4 regions of the Bradyrhizobium nivariense genome follow, and region 1 is predicted to be linked to each of the others. Evidence: predicted binding sites of a transcription regulator. Region 1 holds the regulator's gene; each other region holds the start of a gene.
The links. Region 1 encodes PhoB, which activates phosphate uptake and scavenging genes when phosphate is short. Its sites were predicted from a motif close to TGTCATNNANCTGTCAT; they were not measured.
Positions count from the first base shown of each region.

Region 2: the regulator PhoB is predicted to act here: its motif matches at 3,801-3,817, upstream of QCM77_RS04670 (acetoacetate decarboxylase).
Region 3: the regulator PhoB is predicted to act here: its motif matches at 3,691-3,707, upstream of QCM77_RS19085 (YdcH family protein).
Region 4: the regulator PhoB is predicted to act here: its motif matches at 3,531-3,547, upstream of ugpB (sn-glycerol-3-phosphate ABC transporter substrate-binding protein UgpB).

Region 1 covers NZ_JARWCR020000084.1:16,651-22,409, forward strand. The annotation lists gene pstC (phosphate ABC transporter permease subunit PstC) at 1-374, shown strand, start outside; gene pstA (phosphate ABC transporter permease PstA) at 379-1,224, shown strand; gene pstB (phosphate ABC transporter ATP-binding protein PstB) at 1,221-2,042, shown strand; gene phoU (phosphate signaling complex protein PhoU) at 2,054-2,770, shown strand; gene phoB (phosphate regulon transcriptional regulator PhoB) at 2,793-3,500, shown strand; gene QCM77_RS39845 (GcrA family cell cycle regulator) at 3,661-4,173, opposite strand; gene QCM77_RS39850 (aspartate aminotransferase family protein) at 4,629-5,759, shown strand, end outside.
Region 2 covers NZ_JARWCR020000003.1:244,181-249,939, reverse strand. The annotation lists gene QCM77_RS04685 (MFS transporter) at 1-297, shown strand, start outside; gene QCM77_RS04680 (carbohydrate porin) at 294-1,697, opposite strand; gene QCM77_RS04675 (transporter) at 1,720-2,736, opposite strand; gene QCM77_RS04670 (acetoacetate decarboxylase) at 2,846-3,628, opposite strand; gene QCM77_RS04665 (patatin-like phospholipase family protein) at 3,859-5,022, shown strand; gene QCM77_RS04660 (hypothetical protein) at 5,395-5,759, opposite strand, start outside.
Region 3 covers NZ_JARWCR020000021.1:47,660-53,418, reverse strand. The annotation lists gene aqpZ (aquaporin Z) at 1-36, shown strand, start outside; gene QCM77_RS19115 (5-(carboxyamino)imidazole ribonucleotide synthase) at 179-1,285, opposite strand; gene purE (5-(carboxyamino)imidazole ribonucleotide mutase) at 1,282-1,770, opposite strand; gene QCM77_RS19105 (GGDEF domain-containing protein) at 1,912-2,643, shown strand; gene QCM77_RS19100 (hypothetical protein) at 2,646-2,897, opposite strand; gene QCM77_RS19095 (hypothetical protein) at 2,921-3,139, opposite strand; gene QCM77_RS19090 (YdcH family protein) at 3,258-3,464, opposite strand; gene QCM77_RS19085 (YdcH family protein) at 3,794-3,973, shown strand; gene QCM77_RS19080 (NAD(P)/FAD-dependent oxidoreductase) at 4,035-5,186, opposite strand; gene QCM77_RS19075 (sensor domain-containing protein) at 5,389-5,759, shown strand, end outside.
Region 4 covers NZ_JARWCR020000092.1:24,749-30,507, forward strand. The annotation lists gene QCM77_RS41130 (sn-glycerol-3-phosphate import ATP-binding protein UgpC) at 1-353, opposite strand, end outside; gene ugpE (sn-glycerol-3-phosphate ABC transporter permease UgpE) at 373-1,221, opposite strand; gene ugpA (sn-glycerol-3-phosphate ABC transporter permease UgpA) at 1,221-2,102, opposite strand; gene ugpB (sn-glycerol-3-phosphate ABC transporter substrate-binding protein UgpB) at 2,150-3,466, opposite strand; gene QCM77_RS41150 (CaiB/BaiF CoA transferase family protein) at 3,869-5,086, opposite strand; gene QCM77_RS41155 (organic hydroperoxide resistance protein) at 5,276-5,692, opposite strand.

The DNA.
Region 1 (5,759 bases):
TCAAGACGGTGCCTCCGGTCCTGAAGGAAGCCGCCTACGGCGTCGGCTGCACCACCTGGGAAGTCGTCCGCAGCGTCGTGATCCCCTACACCCGCGTCGGTGTCATCGGCGGCGTCATGCTGGCGCTGGGCCGCGCGCTCGGCGAGACCATGGCGGTGACCTTCATCATCGGCAACTCGTTCCGGATTTCGGGCTCGATCTTCGCCCCGGGTACCACGATCTCGGCGGCGATCGCATCCGAGTTCGCCGAGAGCGACGGCCTGCACCAGTCCGGCCTGATCCTGCTCGGCCTCCTGCTGTTCGTGCTGACGTTCTTCGTGCTCGCAGCGGCGCGGCTGATGCTGATGCGGCTGGAAAAGAAGGCGGGGAACTGACGCTATGAACCCGATCTATTCACGCCGCCGCCGCAAGGACATCGTGGTCCGCGGGCTCTGCATGGCCGCAACCGCCTTCGGCGTCACCTGGCTCGCGCTGATTCTGATCACGCTGCTCTACAACGGACTTGCGGGACTCAATGTCCAGCTGTTCACCGAGAACACGCCGCCACCCGGATCGAACGAGGGCGGTCTGCTCAATGCCATCGTCGGCTCGCTGATCATGACCGTGATCGGCGTCGGCATCGGCGCGCCGCTCGGCATGTTCGCCGGCACCTATCTCGCCGAATACGGCCGCAACGACAAGCTGACCTCGGTGATCCGCTTCATCAACGACATCCTGCTCTCGGCGCCCTCGATCATCATCGGCCTGTTCATCTACGGCGCGGTGGTGGTGCCGATGCGCGGCTTCTCCGCGATCGCCGGCAGCCTCGCGCTCGCCGTGATCGTGATCCCGGTGGTGCTGCGCACGACCGAGGACATGCTGCTCTTGGTGCCGAACGCGCTGCGTGAGGCGGCCTCGGCGCTCGGCCTGCCGCGTTCGCTGGTGATCAAGCGGATTGCTTATCGGTCTGCCCGTTCCGGCCTCATCACCGGCGTGCTGCTCGCGACCGCTCGCGTCGCCGGTGAAACCGCGCCGCTGCTGTTCACCGCGCTGTCGAACCAGTTCTTCAGCCTCGGCCTGAACAAGACGATGGCGAACCTGCCGGTCACCATCAACAACTTCGTGCAGAGCCCCTATGCCTACTGGAAGCAGCTGGCCTGGAGCGGGGCGCTGCTCATCACCCTGACCGTTCTTGCCCTTAATATTGGCGCGCGCATTCTGGGCGCCGAGAGGACCGCAAAATGAGTGATCTTTCCGTATCGATGAGCGCGGCGGGTGGACTGCCCCACGCGCCGATGCTGCCCGAGGCGCCCCCCAAGGTGACCGTCCGCAACCTGAACTTCTATTACGGCGAGCACCATGCGCTGAAGAACATCAACCTGACGCTCGGCGCCAACCGCGTCACGGCGTTCATCGGCCCGTCGGGCTGCGGCAAGTCGACCCTGCTGCGCATCTTCAACCGGATGTACGACCTCTATCCCGGCCAGCGCGCCACCGGTCAGCTCATGCTCGACCAGACCAACATCCTCGACGGCAAGCTGGACCTCAACCTGCTGCGCGCCCGCGTCGGCATGGTGTTCCAGAAGCCGACGCCGTTCCCGATGACGATCTACGAGAACATCGCCTTCGGTATCCGCCTCTACGAGAAGATCTCGAAGTCCGAGATGGACGGCCGGGTCGAGAAGGCGCTGCGCGGCGGCGCGCTGTGGAACGAGGTCAAGGACAAGCTCAACGCCTCCGGCCTGTCGCTCTCCGGCGGCCAGCAGCAGCGCCTCTGCATCGCCCGCACCGTCGCGGTACGGCCCGAGGTCATCCTGTTCGACGAGCCCTGCTCGGCGCTCGACCCGATCTCGACCGCCAAGGTCGAGGAACTGATCCAGGAGCTGTCCGAGGACTACACGATCGCGATCGTCACCCACAACATGCAGCAGGCGGCGCGCGTCTCGGACAAGACCGCCTTCATGTATCTCGGCGAGCTGATCGAGTTCGACGACACCAGCAAGATCTTCACGTCGCCGACCGACCGGCGCACGCAGGATTACATCACCGGACGGTTCGGCTGAGGAGACGGAACATGGGTTCTGAACATACCGCAAAGGCCTTCGATACCGACCTCCAGGAACTCACCCGCCTGGTCGCCGAGATGGGCGGCATCGCCGAACGCATGATCGTCGATTCCGTCGACGCGCTGATCCGTCGCGACATCCCGCTCGGCCAGCGCGTCGTCACCATCGATGCCGAGCTCGACGCGCTGCAGAAGCGCATCGAGGAGCGCGCCGTGCTCACCATCGCCCGCCGTCAGCCGATGGCGATCGATCTGCGCGAGATCGTCGGCGCCATGCGCGTCGCGACCGATCTCGAGCGCATCGGCGACCTCGCCAAGAACATGGGCAAGCGCGTCGCGGCGCTGGAGACGGACTTCCATCCGCTCAAGCTGTTCCGCGGCCTCGAGCACATGACCGACCTCGTGCAGCAGCAGGTCAAGTCGGTGCTGGACGCCTATGCCGCGCATGATTTGCCGGCGGCGATGGCGGTGTGGAAGGGCGACGAGGAAGTCGACGCCATCTGCACCTCGCTGTTCCGCGAGCTCCTCACCTACATGATGGAGGATCCGCGCAACATCTCGTTCTGCATCCACCTGATGTTCTGCGCCAAGAACATCGAGCGGATCGGCGACCACGCCACCAACGTCGCCGAGACCGTGTTCTACATGATCGAGGGCCAGGCGATGACCGACAAGCGGCCGAAGGGCGACATGACGACCTTCGCCACCACGGTACCGAATACTTGAAGACTTAAGGAGCGACGACCCGATGGGCGCACGCATTATGGTGGTTGAGGACGAGGAAGCCCTGACCGAGCTTCTCCGCTACAACCTCGAAGGCGACGGCTATGACGTCGAGACGGTGATGCGCGGCGACGACGCCGACACCCGCCTCAAGGAGCACATCCCCGATCTGATCGTGCTCGACTGGATGCTGCCGGGGCTATCCGGCATCGAATTGTGCCGGCGGCTGCGCACCCGTCCCGAGACCAAGCAGCTCCCGATCATCATGCTCACCGCGCGCGGCGAGGAGAGCGAGCGGGTGCGGGGTCTTGCGACCGGCGCCGACGATTACATCGTCAAGCCGTTCTCGGTCCCGGAATTGCTGGCGCGCGTAAAAGGCCTGCTGCGGCGCGCAAGCCCCGAGCGGCTCGCCACCGTGCTCGCCTTTGGCGACATCGAGCTCGACCGCGACAAGCGCCGCGTGGCACGCTCGGGCCGGCCGATCGATCTCGGCCCGACCGAATATCGCCTGCTTGAGTTCTTCCTGGAGCATCCGGGGCGGGTGTTCTCGCGCGAGCAATTGCTCGACAGCGTCTGGGGCCGCGACATCTATATCGATGAGCGCACCGTCGATGTTCACATCGGCCGCCTGCGCAAGCTGCTCAATCTCGGCCGCGAGCAGGACCCGATCCGCACCGTCCGCGGTGCCGGCTACGCGCTGGACGATCGCTTTGCGAAGGCGGAGCAGGCGTAGGGGATTTGCGGTGTGATGTTGGCAGACGTGATCTAGCCGGCTGCCGCCACAATCTCCGATGTCGTCCCGGCCTAGTGCGCACTTGCGCACTAGGCCGGGACGACATTGAGTATTTTTGAGCCGTCATCGCGTCACGGCTCGATCCTGAAATCGAAACTACTTACCGCGGCCCCGGCTTCACCGGTGCACGCCGCCGATCCGATGCCGGCTGATACGCGACCCGCGAGTGCTGGGCGCAGTAGGGCAGGCCGGAGAGCGCCTTGCCGCCGCAGAAGAAGAAATCCGGGCTCGAGGGATCGCCGACCGGCCAGTGGCAGGTCGCCTCGTTCAATTCCAGCAGCGACAGCCGCTGGCTCATCGGCACCACGTTGTCGTAGGTGACCGGTTCGGCCTCCACCTCGACTTCGAAGGCCTGTGCCAGCGCGGTGTTGCCGCGCGAGATCGGGCGGGTCACCCGCATCATGTGCTGCGCGGGACGCGCCTTGCGCGGCCGCGGCGCTGCCGATGAAGGGCTCTTGGCGCGGCCCGACAGGCCGAGCCTGTGCACTTTGCCGATCACGGCATTGCGGGTCACATTGCCGAGCTCAGCCGCGATCTGGCTGGCCGAAAGTCCGGCCTCCCAGAGCTTTTTTAGCTGCTCGACGCGATCATCGGACCAGGTCAAAACCGTCATTGCACCCTTTCCCTCGCTGCGGGCCAGCCATCCTGGGGCCTCGCAGCGAATGCCTAAGCCTTTAAAAACCCGTGCCGCCAGAATCCCTTAAGGCTCGCCGGGCGCGACTAGAACGCCCGAACGTTTACGCCGGTACATGAGGACTTAGAGATCAGAACCACTGCACGAGATGTCGTATCTGACAATCCAAACGCTACAATATGGCGTGACTCCCGCGCAAGAGTCCGCCGACTCGCTTCCACATGTTCCGTGGTGAAAACCCGCAAAATCGGCACCGCAAGACTACGGATTCAGCGTTTCGCGAGGCTTTCCGGGCGGCATTGACACCCGTTTCACCAGGCCTAAGATACTCATGCGTGCCGCCCTGAAGAGGCGGCACGTTTCGTTTTCCGGGCCGGTCAATGGTGCGTCGCCCAATGCACGCTCACACCGTCCGCAACATTCAAGTGACCGCCATGACCAACAGCGCAGCGCCGCATTTGCTCCCCGTTTTTGCCAGGTCCGACCTCGGTTTCGAGCGTGGCGAAGGCTGCTGGCTGATCGCGACCAATGGCGAGCGCTATCTCGATTTCACCTCGGGCGTCGCGGTCAACGCGCTCGGCCATGCCCATCCTGCGCTGGTCACGGCGTTGCAGGAGCAGGCCACGAAGCTCTGGCACATGTCGAACCTGTTCCAGAGCCCGGACGGCGAGAAGCTCGCGAACCGCCTCTGCAACGAGAGTTTTGCGGACTTCGTGTTCTTCTGCAATTCCGGCGCCGAAGCGCTGGAATGCGTGATCAAGGTGGTGCGCCGTTATCACGCGATGAAGGGCCATCCGGACCGCTATCGCATGATCACCTTCGAAGGCGCCTTCCATGGCCGCACGCTGGCGACGCTGGCTGCGACCGGTTCGGCCAAATATCTCGAAGGTTTCGGCCCTCCCATGGAGGGCTTCGACCAGGTTCCGCATGGCGATCTCGACGCGGTGAAAAAGGCGATTGGTCCGCAGACCGCCGGCATCCTGATCGAGCCGATCCAGGGTGAGGGTGGCGTGCGTTCGGCAACGCCCGCGTTCCTCAAGGCGTTGCGCCAGCTCTGCGATGAGAAGGGCCTGTTGCTCGCCTTCGACGAGGTGCAGACCGGCATGGGCCGCACCGGCGATCTGTTCGCGCACCGCCGCCTCGGCGTCGAACCCGACGTGATGTCGCTGGCCAAGGCGCTCGGCGGCGGCTTCCCGATCGGCGCCTGCCTTGCGACCGCGGAAGCGGCGTCCGGCATGACGCCGGGCTCGCACGGCTCGACCTTCGGCGGCAATCCGCTCGCGATCTCCGCTGCGAACGCCGTGCTCGACGTCATGCTCAAGCCCGGCTTCTTCGACCACGTGCAGAGGATGTCGCTGCTGCTCAAGCAGAAGCTCGCCTCCGTGATCGACCGTCATGGCGATGTCGTCAGCGAAGTGCGCGGCGAGGGTCTCCTGATCGGCATCAAGGCCGTGGTGCCTTCCGGCGATCTCGTTGCCGCGTTGCGCGACGAAAAACTGCTTACCGTCGGCGCCGGCGACAATGTCGTGCGTTTCCTGCCGCCCCTGATCGTCACCGAAGCCGAG
Region 2 (5,759 bases), on a different contig from region 1:
CTCTCGATCTTCGCGATGTTCTACGGGCTCGACTGGATCGCAACCGTGCCGCCCACGGTGCGCCTCACCGCGCAGAAATTCGGGCCCGAGCGCGCCAATCTGGTGTTCGGCTGGATCTTCGCCGGCCATCAGCTCGGCGCGGGCACCGCCGCCTTCGGCGCCGGTTTCTCACGGACGGTCTATCAGAGCTATCTGCCCGCATTCTTCATCGCGGGCGCACTCTGCGTGTTCGCCTCGCTGATCGTGCTGACGCTGTCGCGACAACCGAAGCCAAAGCCGCAAGCCGCGATGGCTTAGTACCTGATCGTGGTGGTGACGCCGAGGACTGCGGCGTCACCGATCCGCGCGACAGCGGTCGGGTCGTTCGGATTTGGAATGCCGCCGGAGGGGCGGAACACATATTGGAAGTACGGCGCGATCAGCCAGCCCGGCTTGATGTGCGCCTCGTAGATCATCTCGATCAGCGTCTCGTTGCTGCGCACCGGGCTCTGGATGCCGGTGTAGAACTGGGTGTCGAGATCGAGGTTGCGCGCAGTGTTCGAGATGCGCATATAGGCCGCCGCCACGCCGAACCGGTCGAGCGGACGACCGGGTACGAAGCCGACGAAGCCGATGCCGCCGTCCAGATAAAGATCGATCAGATTGCGGTCCGGCGGGCTGTAGGCGATGCGGCCGAACGCGGTGACGCCCGGGATCGAGGCCGAGGTGGTGTTGTCCTTGACCTCCGGCGGGCGGTAGAGCACCTGCTCGATGACTGCAAAGATACCGTAATTGCCGCGAAGCTTTGCCGGAACGCCGCTTCCGCTGGGATCCGCGATCGATAGCCCGTCCGCCGTGAAGCGCTGGCTGTCGAACGAGCCATAATGCTTCCAGGCACCCGGCGTGATATTGCCGGCGAGCGGGCGGCCGCCGATATCGATGTCGTAGTTGAAGCGAACCTGCCCGATCACCCACGGCGGGTCGTTGACGCGGAAGGCGAGACCATGATGGTCGCGAATCTGCGGATCGGCATCGCCTGGTCCTGACGGATCGCCGTTGAAGACAGCACCGAATGCCGTGATCTGATCCGTCAGCGCGGCCTTGATGCGAATGCCGGGGACCGCGATCGGCGGCGCCGGGCCGCCGGCCGGAAGGTTGCTCGCCTTGATCGCGGGCCAGCCGAACGTGCCGTTGATGAAGAGGTCGTCGGTCTGGCTGTCGAAGAACTCGACATCGGCCGCCTGCTGGCCGGCCCTGATGTTCAGCCTGTCATTGAACAGGCTCTGCTCGAAATAGGCGTTGTAGAGCCGCTGGTCCGGCAGCGCCTCGATCTCGCTGATGGTGGCGAGATTCATGACGTAGTTGCGGGAGAGCCCGCGCCCGTAGATCACGAAGGCATTGGCGTAGAAGCGGCCGCCGGTCCAGCCGACCAGCTTGTCGAGATCGGCATCGACCGACAGATCGAGCCGGCCGAAATGGATGGCGCCGCGCTTGACGCCACCCGACACATTGCCGATGTTGTCGGCGATATAGGTGGCGCCGAAATTCAGGCCCTTGTCGGCGAGGCCGTCATGCCACTCGTTGAACCATTTCGGAGCCAGCCACCCCGCCACGCTTTCGTCCTTGGCGCCGGCGAACGCGCTCGTGCCTGCCACTGTCGAGGCCAGCGCAACGGCAGCCGCATGTCGCAGCGGAAATTGATGAGCAGCCGCGATCACGGCTGATACCGGCTGGCGCACGCTACTTGAAGATGCCCGTGCGCCGCATGAAGAGATAGGCCGCACCGACCGACGAGGCCATCAGGAGAGCCGCCCAGACAAATCCGCTCTCGACGTCGGTCAGCGGCAGGCCCTTGGTGTTCATGCCGAAGATGCCGGTGATCAGCGTCGGCGGCAGCAGCAGCGAGGTCACGATCGAGAGCGTGTGGAGGTGATGGTTGCTCTCCTCCTCGTTCTTGAAACGCAGTTCCTCCTCGAGCAGGCGACTGCGCTCGCGCAGCTCGACGATATCGTGGTCGAGGCCGTCCAGCCGCTGCGCCAGCTTGCCGGCCTGGATTCGCAAGTCGGGCGACAGGTGGTCGGTGTTCTTCTGGTCGAGGCGGTGGAACAGCGTACGCAGGCCGGTGAGCTGGCGATGCAGCCTGACGCAGGTCCGGCGCAGCCGGCCGAGATTGCGGCGCATCTCCGGCCTGGCGTCGTCGGCCAAAATCCGCTCCTCGATGTCGTCGATCTCCTGGCCGAGCTTGTCGGCCATCCGGTCCAGCGTGTCGGCGACCTCGTCGACGATCTTTTCGAGGAGATGGGCGACGTTGTCGACGCGGTAGCCGCCTTCGAGCACCCGGCGCGTCGCATCCGCCGAGCACAGCGCCTGATGGCGGCCACTGATCAGGAGCCGCTCGGTCATGGCGAAGCGCAGGAACGCGGTCTCCTCCGTCGCGCTGTCGATGTCGCGCACGAGGTCGGAGAACACGCCGTAGACGCAGTGGTCGATGACGTGAAGCTGCTGGAAGGTGTCGTTGGACAGCAAGAGCTCGCGCGCGAGCGGCGGCAGCTGGGACGCGGCGATCCACGGCCGTGCGCGCGTGTCCGTGAGGTTGAAATGCAGCCAGAGCCGGCCGTCATGACTGAACTCGATCGGCTGGTCGATCGGCAGCGCCTCGGCACCGCCGTCGCTGTGGAGGCGGAACGCCCACACCAGGCCGGGAATGGCAGGCACGGAATCCGATATCGCGCTGACAAGCTTTGCCGGCTCAGCCATGACCAACCCCAACCGTCAACGAATGCCCCGTCCTAGAGATGGCTGACGGCATCTTCCGGACCCACGCGGGTACTCAATTACGGCATTGTTACAGTTTGATGATGGCGCCCTACTCGGCCGCCAGCCCGGTCGCGGCCGCCGCCTCGGCTTCCCCGATGTAGTCGTGCACGACGCGGCCGAACGGCAGCGTCAGGTCGGCGATGTAATGATGCGCGCCGAGGCAGCGGCGGACCGGGAAATCGGCGACGGGCGCGTTGACATGCGGCACGAGATGCAGCCGGCCGGGCCCGATCCAGGAGCCCTTCGGCACGATGTCGATGAGGTTGATCGCGACGAGCTGGCAGATCTCGAGACGGCCGTCGACGCCGGGGATCATCTTCAGATTGATCTGCGTCTTCGACAGCGTCGCTCGGGTCAGATCGCCGTTGCCGGCCATGCTCTCGTGCTTGTAGCCCATCGTGCCCATGGCGACGAGCTGGCCGGCATATTCCAGCGTGCCCGTCAGCGTGTCCTTGACGATCTCGAGTTTCGGATGGGCGTATTTCTTGGGAAAGCCCCAGATCTCGCGGCCGGCCGCGATCGGCGGATCATCGTCCAGATACATCTGCGAGACGAAGTTGACATCCTCGCCGTGCAGGCGCGCTGGGATGACTAGGCCGGACTCGGTGTAGCTGCCGAAGCCGGAAGAGTCCGGCATCTTGATCCATTCGTAATGCACGATCGGCTGGTCGATCGGCTCCAGCGGGTCAGGCAGGCCGGCGCGGATCAGGTCCGGATCGGTCTCGTAGGTGATGACCAGGAATTCGCGGTTGACGAAGCGATAGGGCCCGGCCGGATAGCTCGGCCCGGCGGCCGGCATGGACGGAAGTCTCAGCAAATCTTCCCTGCGCATCGCTGGTCTCCTCTCGTGATGCTGATGTGATGCCCGCCCGGCAGCGTCAGGCGGCGATGCAAATTGCTAGCCGCCGTCATTGACTGCGATGTGAAGGATTTCCGTCAGGCGCACGACCGCAACCATTCCCAAGGCGGCCATGGTGCATGCAAGCGATGCATCGGCGCCAAATTGTCATCACGCCGTCACCGCGGAACGCAATCGTTTTGGTTCACGCAGGGAGGCACACCATGGACGCCCGCACATATCAGACACATCAGCCTCCCTCACGAGGCTGGCGGCCCGAGCGCTGCGACCGCGTCGCGCTGGTGCTGCAAGGCGGCGGCGCGCTCGGCGCCTACCAGGCCGGCGTCTACCAGGCGCTGCACGAGGCCGGTATCGAGCCCGACTGGGTCTGCGGCGTCTCGATCGGCGCGATCAACTCCGCCATCATCGCCGGCAACAAGCCGGAGAAGCGGCTCGAGGCGCTGCGCATCTTCTGGGAGCGCATCACCAACCGCAAGATCTGGCACTACACGCCTGACGGAGACATCTTCCGCCAGTGGCGCAATCTCACCAGCGCGTGGATGACGTCGGCGATGGGCCAGCCGGGCTTCTTCAGCCCGCATCAGGTCAATCCCTGGTTCAGCCCGGTCGGCGCCCGGACCGCCACCAGCTATTACGACACGATGCCGCTGAAGGAGAGCCTGCTCGAGTTCGTCGACTTCGACCTCATCAACGAGAAGAAGGTTCGCTTCGCGGTCGGCGCCGTGAACGTGCTCTCCGGCAATTTCATCTATTTCGACAATTCCCATGACGAGATCGAGCCGGAGCACATCATGGCTTCCGGCGCCCTGCCCCCGGCACTGCCGATGGTACGGATCGGCACCGATCATTTCTGGGACGGCGGCATCGTCTCCAACACCCCACTGCAGCACCTGCTCGAGCAGGAAGACGCGCTCAATTCGCTGGTGTTCCAGGTCGACCTGTTCAGCGCACGCGGCGTGCTTCCGCGCTCGATCCAGGACGTGATGGCCCGCCACAAGGACATCATGTATTCCTCGCGCACCCGCCACAACACCGACGTCTACCGCCGCACCCACAATCTCAAGGTCCAACTCTACAAGGCGCTGGCCAAGCTTCCCGACGAGCAACTGTCCGACGAGGAGCGCAAGCTCAAGGCGAGCCTGCGCGACATGCCAGAGATCGCGATCCTGCATCTGATCTATCAGCAGAAGGCCTATGAGGGCGACGCCAAGGACCACGAATTCTCGGGCACCTCGATGCGCGAGCACTGGGCGAGCGGCTACGAGGACACCAAGCGCACCCTCAAGCGCCGCGACTGGATCAAGATGCCGGACGAAGGCATGGGGCTGGTGGTGCACGACGTGCACCGGGAGACGGAGAGCGCGTAAGGGGGATCGAAGCTCTCGTGTCCCGGACGCGCAGCAACGCCCAAGCGTTGCCGCGCAGAGCCGGGACCGAGATGGCGACACGGTGCGTCGCAGTGATATGGGCCCCGGCTCTGCAGCGCACCGTCGAAGAGACGCTGCGCTGCGTCCGGGGCACGAGACTGCGGCATAAACACCTTCCATTCAGAACACACGGCTTTGCATTCTCGCGGCTCATTTCGCCCGAGCTTTGCTCTCTTCTTCGCCGCTCTCGCAAGAAAGGGCGCAGGGAAGGCCGGGCGCCGGCTGGCACCCGCAGTCCCGCGTGCGAAAAAGACGCGCACGGGGTGGACAACAGGTGACGCCGAGCAACCGGCCTTCCCTGCACGAATGGTTTTACGGCTTATGACGCGCTCTCCCCGGGGAGCGATGCACTATTGCCCCCGTCGCCTTGCGGATGGCTGATGTGCTGACCCGGTTGGGCAGCAGCATCACCACAAAACTTGACGCACAGACCCCGGGCGTCAGGACCACACGATTTTGCCGTCCGCGCACCTCCCCGCCCCTGTCCCCGATGGCTGGCGTGCGCTCGCCATCGAGACCGAACGAGGAGACTGTCAGCGCCGTGTCGTACCGCGTGTGCAGCTGCTCACGGGAAAACCCGCCCTGCAGCTTGCCCAGCGCGCCGACGCAGTCGCGGCCACCGCCTCCCGACCCGCGTCTCGTGACGATCGCGAAACGCCCTTGTAGCGGGCGGGATG
Region 3 (5,759 bases), on a different contig from region 1:
CCCACCGGCGTCGTCGCGGGCGCGAAGACGGCCTAATTTAGCGCGTTTTCGAGCGAAGTGGAGACCGGTTCGCGTCAAGAAAACGCGTCAAAAGAAAAATCTGGAGCCCGTCCCGATTCCATCGGAACGGAAACGGCTCGGGTCGCAAAGCAGGATCGCAGCATTTGCTGCGGTCCCGTCACTTGTCTTTCGTCGGCCTGACTTCGGTGACGTGGCCCATCTTGCGGCCGGGGCGCGGTGCGCCCTTGCCGTAGATGTGCACGGTCGCGCCCGGCACGCTCAGCCACTTGTCAAAGTCATTGATCTCGTCGCCAATCAGATTGGTCATGGTGACGACCTCGCCGTGGCGCACGGGTTTGCCGAGAGGCCAGCCGGCAATGGCGCGGATGTGCTGCTCGAACTGCGAGACGGACGCACCGTCGAGCGTCCAGTGTCCGGAATTGTGCACACGCGGAGCGATCTCGTTGACTAGCACCTTCGGTCCGGTGCCGTTGGCAAGCACGAACATCTCGACGGCGAGCACGCCGACATAATCAAGTGCGCTCGCGATCTTGCCGGCGATGCTGCGCGCTTCCTCGGCGAGCATGTCCGGGATTTGGGCGGGCGCACGAGATATTTTCAGGATGTGGTCGCGGTGCTCGTTTTCGGTGACGTCGAAACACTCGACCTGGCCTGTGGCCGAGCGGGCGGCGATCACGGAAATCTCGCGCTCGTACGACACGAAGGCTTCCAGGATCGCCGATTTGGTGGCGAGACTGGTCCACACTTTCGCGATGTCGTCGCCCTCGCGGATGATGGCCTGGCCCTTGCCGTCATAGCCGAAGCGGCGGGTCTTCAGCACCGCCGGAAGGCCGATCCTGGCGATTGCCTCGCGCAACGACGAGACCGAGGTGACGTCGGCATAGGCTGCGGTGCCGATGCCGAGCCGCATCACGAAATCCTTCTCGGCGAGCCGGTCCTGGGTGGTCTCGAGGATCTTGCGGTTGGGCAGCACGGGGCGGCGGGCATCCAGCACCATCGCGGCCGCGGACGGCACGTTCTCGAATTCGTAGGTGATGACGTCGACGTCGTTGGCGAACAGCTCGAGCGCTTCGACGTCGGCATATTCGGCGCAGGTCGCATTCAGGACGACGTCGAAGGCCGGCGAATCCGGATCGGGCGAGAACACCTGGCAGCGCAGACCGAGCCGTGCCGCCGCCATGGCCAGCATCCGCCCTAATTGTCCGCCGCCGAGGATTCCGATGGTGTCGCCGGGCTTCAGCTTCACCTGCTTTGCGTCAGTCACGCCTTATCCTCCGGGCGCTCGGCAACCGCCTCGGTCTGCGCTTTGCGCCAGGCGGCCAAGCGATCGGACAAGGCCGGGTCGGACAAGGCCAGCACGGCAGCCGCCAGCAGCGCCGCGTTGATCGCGCCGGCCTTGCCGATGGCGAGGGTGCCGACCGGGATGCCCGCGGGCATCTGGACGATCGAATAGAGCGAATCGATGCCCTTGAGCGTCCTGGATTCGACGGGGACACCGAACACCGGCAGTTCCGTCAGCGCCGCCGCCATGCCAGGCAGGTGCGCAGCGCCACCCGCGCCGGCGATGATGACCTTGTAACCGGCCGTCTTGGCGCCCTTGGCGAACGTAAACAGCCGGTCGGGGGTGCGGTGTGCCGAAACGATGCGGGTGTCCGCGGCAACGCCGAGCGCTGCAAGCGTGTCGGCGGCATGCCGCATCGTGTCCCAGTCCGACTGGCTTCCCATAATGATGGCGATCGGCGCGGTCATGACGTCAATTGTGCTCGAAAAACAGAAAGATAGGCCAGATTAATGGTTCCGGCCGGCGGCTCGCAAGGCGGTGGCAAGGAGAAGGGAATGCACTATCCTGTCTTGGTGAATCCCCGCAAGCCTTCATTGAGCAGGATGCCTATGAAGAAACCAAAAAGGGCGAGCGATGCGAAGGCCAAAAAGGGCCCGAAGACCAGCGCCAGCCGCTCCAAAGCTGCCCCCAAGCGACCGGCCAGGCGTCCGACCGGACCGTCGCGGCGCGAAGCGTCAGCCGATGCCGCCGCCAACGCGACCGTCAAGGTCACCACCACCATCCGCGACCTGCGGAACAAGCTCAAGGGGGCGCTGCGGCGCGTCGCGGAACTCGAGGCGGCCGCCGACACCGACTTCCTGCTCGAGATTCCGAACCGGCGCGGTTTCGAACGCGAGCTCGCGCGCGCCGTCGCCTACATGAAGCGCTACCGCGCCAGCGGCGCGCTGATCGTGCTCGATGTCGACCGGCTGAAGCCGATCAACGATTCCTTCGGCCATGCCGCCGGCGACGAGGTGCTGAAGGCGATTGCCACCACGCTGGCGCGGCAGGTCCGCGCCTCGGACGTGGTCGGCCGGCTCGGCGGCGACGAGTTCGCGCTGCTGCTCTGGAATCTCAGCGAGACCGACGCCAAGGCGAAGGCCGCGGCCTTCGAGCAGGCCATCGACGAACTGTCCTTCGTGTTTCTCGGCCAGCACGTGAGCGCGGGCGCCTCCGCCGGCGTCGCACTGCTGGGGGCGCAGTCCGACGCCGCTCGCGCCCTGGAGGAGGCCGATGCCGCCATGTATGTGCGCAAGGCGCACCGGCGGCACGAGCCGCGCATCAGGCTCGTCAGCAGCTGATTTTAAAGCGTGCCGAGGTCTTCCGGTACATTGCCGAAGCTGCGCAGCAGTTTGGCGTCACCGAATTCGCCGGTCATGGGATCGCCGCTGCGGCTGAACGCGACCGCGCCGATGTGGCCGGCGCCGTGCGACATAATCTCGGCGCGCCGTAACGCGGCCGCCGAGGTCTGGCATTCCTCGGCCGCACCTGCGACCGGCGATCCGTCGTCGTCGGTCAGGAAGGGTAATGCAACGTAATAGGTGACATCGGACATGGTCGGCTCCGATAGCTGATAGCTCAGGCGGCGCTGCTCTTGCTCCGCATCTTGCTGCGCGAGGTCTCCGGAATGCAGCCTGCGGAAATCGCCGCCTGCAATTCCTCGAGCTCGGCCTCCAGATACTCATTGGCCATGATCAGCGCCTTGATGGTGCTGCGCAGATTGCCGTCGCACATCGCGATTGCCTGATCGCAGGCTTGTTCATAATGGCTGTTGTCGAGAAGGGCGGTTGCCGACATCTGCGTTTTCCTTGGGCGTTTTCCCGGGGGCGTGGGGTGCCCAAATGTTCTTATTTTGTTCCTTTCGAGTCAAGCGGATTCATGCGCGGCGGACCGCCGTAAAGCTCTCCCCTGTGGATCAGGCGATGATGTCGGGCGTGATCTGGTCTTCGATGAACGCGATACGGTCACGCAACAACAGCTTGCGTTTCTTCAACCGCTGTAACCGCAATAGGTCGGGGGCTGGCGATTGATGCAGTGCATCGATCGCCGCATCGAGATCTCGGTGTTCCTGCTGCAACCGGGCGAGCTCGGATTCGAGTTCGCGCTCGTCTTCATTGGTCATGTTTGCGGTGGCCGAAAAACCGATAGGCGTGACATTAAGGCTGTGGATGCCCTGTGGAAATTATCGTCCTTGCGCGGCGTGATCGCAAGCGATCTGCGACCGTCGCTCGCCGATCTCCCGCGACATATTTTCTGCGGCTCGACGGCACTGCGCAAGCGCGTTGATATCATGGATTTTTCCCGCGTGGTTCCCTTACTCACGCTTCGTTACATATGAATTTTCAAAAATGACGCTGCGACGACGGATACCCATCGACAGAACGAATCGGTGATGTAGACTTCCTTGTCCGGATCGAATCCTGAGGTTCAGCCCTACCGAGGAGGTTTCGAATGACAATTCAGGCACATCTGGTTGAATTGGAGCGGAAGCACAAAATTCTGGAAAACGAATTGCACGACGCTCTCGTGCACCTTTCAACAGACGACCTGCAAATTGTTGAGTTGAAGCGCCGGAAGTTGATGGTCAAGGACCAGATCGAGCGTCTGAGGCACGGCGACACGCTCCACTAGTAACCCCCGTAACAGCGTAGAGTTGATTGTACCCTTTCCGCAGGGACAGGAGCCTTTGCGCTCATCCTTGCGGCAAGGTGCGCGCCGCGGAATCATCATTGCGCGGGACCTGGAGCCCTGCGAGCTCGGCGACGTGATCCGCGATTGCGAGCGATGACGTCAGTCCGGGCGACTCGATGCCGAACAGATTGATCAGGCCTTCGACGCCGTGATCACGCGGGCCCTGCATCAAAAAATCCTGTGTGGCCACCGCCGGCGGCACGATCTTCGGGCGGATGCCCGAATAGCTCGGCATGAGCGCGCCGTCAGGCAGCGTCGGCCAGTATTTGCGGATCGCCGGGTAGAATCGCTCGGCGCGTGACGGGTCGACCTCGTAGTCGATCGTCTCGATCCACTCGACGTCAGGGCCGAAACGTGCCTGCCCTGCCATGTCCAGCGTCAGATGCACCCCTAGCCCGCCGGGCTCGGGCACCGGATAGATCAGGCGCGAGAACGGCGCCCTGGCATTGCAGCTGAAGTAGTTTCCCTTGGCGAGGTAGGCCGGCGGAATCCGGTCCAGCGGCATGCCGTCGATGTTGCGCGCCACCGTCGTCGCCGAGAGCCCCGCGGCGTTGACGAGGAGGCTGCATTGCAGCGTCATCGGCGCTTCGCCGCCGGCCTCGATCTCGATGACGCCGGCGGTCGCCTTGGCGCGGATCAGCGGGGTGTGAAACGCGAAAGCCGCACCCGCTTCCTCGGCTTCACCGCGCAGCGAGAGCATGTAGGCATGGCTGTCGATGATACCGGTCGACGGCGACAGCAGCGCGGCGTCGCAGGCGAGCGCCGGCTCCAGCGCACATGCCGCCTCGCCCGTGAGCAGCCGCATGTCGAGCACGCCATTGGCCTCGGCATGCGACTTGATCGATTGCAGCTTCTCGGTCTCTTTCGGATTGGTCGCGACGATCAGCTTGCCGCAATTCCTGTGCGGGATGCCGCGCTCGGAACAGTAGCGGTAGAGTGCATGCTTGCCGTCGACGCACATGCGCGCCATCCAGCTCCCGGCGCGGTAGTAGATTCCGGCATGGATCACCTCGCTGTTGCGCGAGGAGGTGATGGTGCCGATGGCCCCGGCTTCCTCGAGCACGATCACCTCGCGCCCGGACTGCGCCAGCTTTCGAGCCACCGCGAGCCCGACCACGCCGGCTCCGATGACGACGCAGTCGACCCTATCCATGGTTGTGCGAGATATTCGCCGGAAGCGATAGTTGCATCAGGCCTGGGAACGACGGCGCGGGGGCATTTTCCGTTAAGGAAGCATTTATCATGTCAGGGCAATTGCCGTATTCGACGTCACATTTTTCCGTTGTGCGTACAGGCGTTTACCCGATCCAAACCCGCGAGGCCAGACAATCCGACGTTGAAATCGCGGGTGGCTGATGGCTGAGAATAATTGGCACGTGGGCAGCACGCTTCCGATTGCGGTGCAGGCCGTCGTGTGCCTGGCCGCAGCGGTCGCGCCTGCGCGCGCCTTTGCCCTCTCTGACAGCCTCGCCCCTCCAAGCTATCTCGGCGAGCTCAATCCCAACGTGATCTGGGAAGCCCTGATCGCGGGCGTCGTCATCTGCTCGTTCCTCGCCGCGATTGCGCTGTGGATCCATTCCTCGCTGCGCCGGACCAGGCGCCTGCAGTTGCGGCGCAATGCCTTCGTCTCCTCCGCCATGAACAATCTCAACCAGGGCGTGGTGATGACGGATGTGCAGCGGCGCATCATCTTCTGCAACGACCGCTATATCGAGATTTACGGCCT
Region 4 (5,759 bases), on a different contig from region 1:
GCTTCCTCGACGCGGGTCTTGACCTCGGCCTCCTTCATGCCGCGGTTGCGCAGGCCGTAGGCCATGTTGTTGAAGACGCTCATATGCGGATAGAGCGCGTAGTTCTGGAACACCATCGCGATGTCGCGGTCGGCGGGCTCGACCTGGTTGACGATGCGGCCGCCGATGTCGATCTCGCCGCCGGTGACGGTTTCGAGCCCCGCGACCATGCGCAGCAATGTCGACTTGCCGCAGCCGGAGGGACCGACCAGCACGCAGAACTGTCCGTCGCCGACATCGACGTTGACGCCCTTGATGGCCTCGAAGCCGCCGGGATAGGTCTTGCGGACGTTGCGCAGGGTGACGTTAGCCATGAAAACTCACTTCCAAAACCTACTTCTCGGTCTCGACCAGGCCGCGCACGAACAATTTCTGCATGACGACGACGACGAACACCGGCGGCAGCATCGCGAGCACGGCCGTGGCCATCACGATCGGCCATTCGGTCAGCGCGTCGGTCGTGGTGATCATCTTGCGGATGCCGACCTGGATGGTCTGCATGTCGTCGCGTGTGGTGATCAGCAGCGGCCAGAGATATTGGTTCCAGCCGAGGATGAAGAGGATCACGAACAGCGCCGCCATGTTGGTGCGCGACAGCGGCAGCAGCGTGTCCCAGAAGAAGCGCAAGGGGCCGGCGCCGTCGATGCGCGAAGCTTCGAGCAGCTCGTCCGGCACCGTCATGAAGAACTGGCGGAACAGCAGCGTCGCGGTGGCCGAGGCAATCAGCGGCAGTGACAGGCCCGCATAGCTGTCGAGCATGTGCAGATCGGCGACGATCTTGTAGGTCGGATAGATGCGCACCTCGACCGGCAGCATCAGGGTGACGAAGATGATCCAGAAGATCGGCATCCGGAACGGAAAGCGGAAATAGACGATCGCGTAGGCCGAGATGATCGAGATCGCGATCTTGCCGACCGCGATCAACAGCGCCATCACCAGCGAGTTCAGCATCATGTTGCCGACGGGCTCGCGGGTCGAGCCGCTCGTGCCGACGAAGATGGTCTGGTAGTAGACCTCGAAGAAATGCCCGCCCGGCAGCAGCGACATCTGGCCGTTGGCGATCAGCGCGTTGTCCTGGGTCGAGGCCACGATCGCGATGTAGACCGGGAACGCGACGATGGCGATCCCGATCCAGAGGATGAAATGAGCGACGTAGCGCCGAAAGCCCTCTTCCTCGACCATCAGTAGGTCACCTTGCGTTCGACAAAGCGGAACTGGATTCCCGTCAGCACGATGACCATGACCATCAGGATGACCGATTGCGCGGCCGAGCTGCCGAGATTGCCGCCGAGCAGGCCGTCGGAATAGACCTTGTAAACCAGCGTCTCCGTCGACTTGCCGGGACCGCCGCGGGTCATGGTGTCGATGATGCCGAACGTGTCGAAGAAGGCGTAGACGATGTTGACCACCAGGAGGAAGAAGATGGTCGGCGACAGCAGCGGGAAGGTCACGGTCCAGAACCGCCGCATCGGGCGCGCGCCGTCGATCGCGGCCGCCTCGAACACGGATCTCGGGATGGCTTGCAGGCCGGCGAGGAAGAACAGGAAATTATAGGAGATCTGCTTCCAGGCGGCGGCAAGGATGATCAGCGCCGCGGCCTGGTCGCCATCGAGCAGCGGATTCCAGTCGATCCCCATTCCGCGCAGATAGCGCGAGAGCACGCCGAGCGAGGGATGCAGCATGAAGATCCAGAGCACGCCGACCACGGGCGGCGCCACCGCATAAGGCCAGATCAGGAGTGTGCGGTAGAGCATCGAGCCGCGCAGCGGCTTGTCCGCCATCACGGCGAGCAGCAGCGCGAGGGATAGCGACGAGACGGCGATGGCGAACGAGAAGAAGAACGTCCTGACGATCGCCTCGAAATAGGCCGCGTCCTTGAACAGCTCGATATAATTGTCGAACCAGACGAAGCTCGTCGACAGACCGAAGGCATCCTGGAGCAGGAAGGACTGGATCAGCGCCTGCAAGGCCGGCCAGTAAAAGAAAATCAGGACGATCGCGAGCTGCGGCGCAACCAGCGCGTACGGCAACAGCTTTGCTTGGAAAACGGCTTGCTTTTGCATGATGCCAGCAGAGCGGCAGACCGGGTCGCGGCCTGCCGCTCATTGCCTCACTTGACCGCGGTCTTTTCGAACTGCCGCAGCATCGTGTTGCCGCGCTCGACGGCGGCATCCAGCGCCTGCTTGGCGGTCTTCTTGCCGGCCAGCGCCTGCTCGATCTCTTCCGACCAGACGTCGCGGAGCTGAACCATGTTGCCGAGGCGCAGACCGCGCGAATTCTCGGTCGACTCCTTGTTGGTCAGCTCGAGCAGCGGGGTCTCGAGATAGGGCTGATCCTTGTAGAAGCCCTCCTCCTTCGCCTTGGCGTAGGCCGCCTTGGTGATCGGCAGATAGCCCGAGGCCTTGTGGATATAGACCTGGCGATCGGTGTCCGAGAGGAAGGTCAGGAATTTTGCGACGCCCTTGTATTCGTCGGCCGATTTGCCGCCCATGACCCAGAGCGAAGCGCCGCCGATGATCGAGTTCTGCGGTGCGCCCTTCGCGTCCGGGTAATACGGCATCGGCACCGCGGTGAAGTTGAACTTGGCCTGCGCCTTGACGTTGCCGAAGAACGCCGACGAGGTCAGGTAGATCGGGCATTCGCCTGACGTGAAGCGGCCTTCGCCGGTGTTGGTACGGCCGGCATAGTCGTAGACCTTGGTCTTCTGAAGCTCGACCAGGGATTCGAGATGCTTGACCTGAAGCGGTCCGTTGAACTCCAGCACCGTGTCGAAACCGTCGAGGCCGTTGGCCTTGCTGGCGAGCGGCACGTTGTGCCAGGCGGAGAGCTGCTCGAGATTGACCCAGGTGACCCAGGAGCCGGAGAAGCCGCAGGTATCATGACCGGCAGCCTTCAGCTTCTTGGCGGCCTCGAACGTTTCGGGCCAGGTCTTCGGAATCTCGACGTTCGCTTTCTTCAGTTCGTCGAGGTTGACCCACATCACGGTGGACGACGAGTTGAAGGGGAAGGACAGCATCTCGCCCTTCGTCGTCGAGTAGTAGCCGGTGATGGCGGGCAGGTAGATCTTGGGATCGAACTTTTCGCCGGCGTCGGCCATCAGCTTGTAGACGGGCTTCACGGCGCCGGTCGCAGCCATCATGGTCGCGGTGCCGACTTCGAACACCTGCATGATGTGGGGCGCGTTGTTGGCACGGAAGGCCGCGATGCCCGCGTTCATGGTGTCGGCATAATTGCCCTTGTAGGTCGGGATGACCTTGAAGTCGGTCTGCGACGCGTTGAAATCGGTAGCGAGCTTGACGATGACGTCGTTGTTGGCGCCGGTCATCGCGTGCCACCACTGGATTTCGGTCACGGCCAAGGCCGGCGAGGCGCCAAAACCAACCATGGCTGCAAAAGCGGTAGCCGCTCCAAAGCGTCGAAGAGCCATCAAGTAAACCTCCCTTGGCCGTCCCTTGGCCGTCAAAAATGATCGCTTGCGCTAGCAGCGGCATATGACGTTCACATGACTGTGTAAGCGGCCGAAACGAAAGCGGCAAGCGCGGCAAAAGGGAAGCCGTCAAATAGGCGAAGACGAAGCGCGCAGCGTCCTCCGTTCGCAGTGCACAGAGCGCCCGCGCCGCAGTGCGGCATTGGATGTGTGAGGTCGACGATCGCGCCGCGGGCTCCAAAACCTCTCCCGCTTGCTTGCGGGAGAGGTCGCGCCGAAGGCGCGGGTGAGGGCTCTCTCCTCTTGGGGATTGTCCCACTGCGAAGGCACCCTCTCCCCAGCCCTCCCCCGCAGGCGGGGGAGGGAGCGCACCTGCGTTGCCGCTCGTTTTATTCTGAACGCCTAGCGCTTGCGCTCGGGCCCGCAGACCGTGCCCTGCTCGACCATCGCGTCGATCTCGGATCTGGAGTAGCCGAATTCGCCCAGCACCTCCGCCGCGTGCTGGCTGAATTTCGGCGGCAGGCGGCGCAGGCTCGGTTTGCTGCGGTCGAGCCGGATCGGGGACGCCACGCCCTTGTACCAGTCCTTCTCGATAATATCGCCGCGGGCGATCGTGTGCGGGTTGGTCAACGCCTGGTCGATCTTCTGCACGGGGCCTGCGGGCAGGCCCGCGGCAAGCAGGCGATTGCACAGTGGCTCGGCCTCGTGCTGGCTGAACACCGCGGCGAGCTCGGCCCGCAGCGCCTCGCGATTGGCGATGCGGTCCTTGTTGCGGGCAAAGCGCGGATCGGTGCCGAGCTCGGGCTTGCCGATCTCCTTCGCGAGCTTGCGGAAGGTGCCGTCATTGCCGACGCCGATGAAGATGTTGTCGGTCTTGGTCGGGAAGATCGCGTAAGGCACGAGGTTGGGATGCTCGTTGCCGGTGAGCGCCGGCGGCTTGCCATGCATGAAATAATTCGCGGTGTGCGGATGCATGATGGCAAGGCCGGTCTCGTACAGCGTCGTCTCCAAAAATTGACCCTGGCCCGAGCGCTGCCGCTCCGACAGCGCCATCAAGATGCCGATCGCCGCATAGAGGCCGGTGCCGATGTCGACCAGCGGCACGCCGATCCGCATCGGTCCGCTCTCGGGCGAGCCGGTCGCAGCGATCATGCCGGTCATCGCCTGGATGATGGCATCATAGCCGGGATTGCCGCCGCGCGGGCCGTCGGCGCCGAAGCCGCAGATCCGGCAATGCACCAGGCGCGGAAATTTCTCGCGCAAGACCTCGTTGCCGATGCCCCATTTCTCCAGCGTGCCCGGCTTGAAGTTTTCGATCAGGACGTCGGCGGTCTCCAGCATCTTAAGCAGCACGGTCCGGCCGCCCTCGGAGGCGAGGTCGAGGCCGATCGAGCGCTTGTTGCGGTTGATGCCGATGAAATAGGCCGCGTCCTCCTCGTGGAAGGGAGGGCCCCAGTCGCGCACCTCGTCGCCTGCGGGCGGCTCGACCTTGATCACGTCGGCGCCATGGTCGGCGAGGATCTGGGTGCAGTAGGGACCGCCGAGCACGCGCGTCAGATCGATGACGCGCAGGCCGCTCATTGCGCCCGTGGCAGCTCCAGAACTGGCAGCTTCAGTCATGCCTTCGCTTCCCCTGTGTCGAGATTGATCACAGGCCTAGCGAGGTTCGTCTGAGCCAGCAATGGCTTCCCGCGTGGGGCGTCATGCAGACGGACGCTGCAATCCCGCGGGATGGCAAATCAAGGCTCGGCAAATCAAACGGAAGCGGCCGGCCCGAGGGGATCCCGGGCCAGCCAATCCAGCATGCGGTCAGACGATCGTCAGGCGAACGTCGACATTGCCGCGCGTCGCGTTGGAATACGGACACACCTGGTGCGCCTTCTCGACCAGCGCCTCGGCTTCCGCACGGGCGAGGCCCGGCAGCGAGACCGCAAGGTCGATGTCGAGACCGAAGCCGCCGGCCGCACGCGGGCCGATGCCGACGGTGGAGGTGACCGAGGCGTCAGCCGGCACCTTCGGCCCGCCCTGCGAGGCCACGAACTTCATCGCGCCGATGAAGCAGGCGGCATAGCCCGCCGCAAACAGCTGCTCGGGATTGTTGCCGGCGCCGCCTCCGCCGCCGAGCTCCTTCGGCGTGGTGAGCTTGACGTCGAGCGCGCCGTCGAGGGTCGCAGCATGGCCGTCGCGGCCGCCGGTGGCTTTTGCGCTGGTCTTGTAGAGGACCAGGCTGTGTAAAAACTCCGTCGATGCTATGATTCTCTTGCTGAATCGCGGGGGGAATTGATGCGGGGTT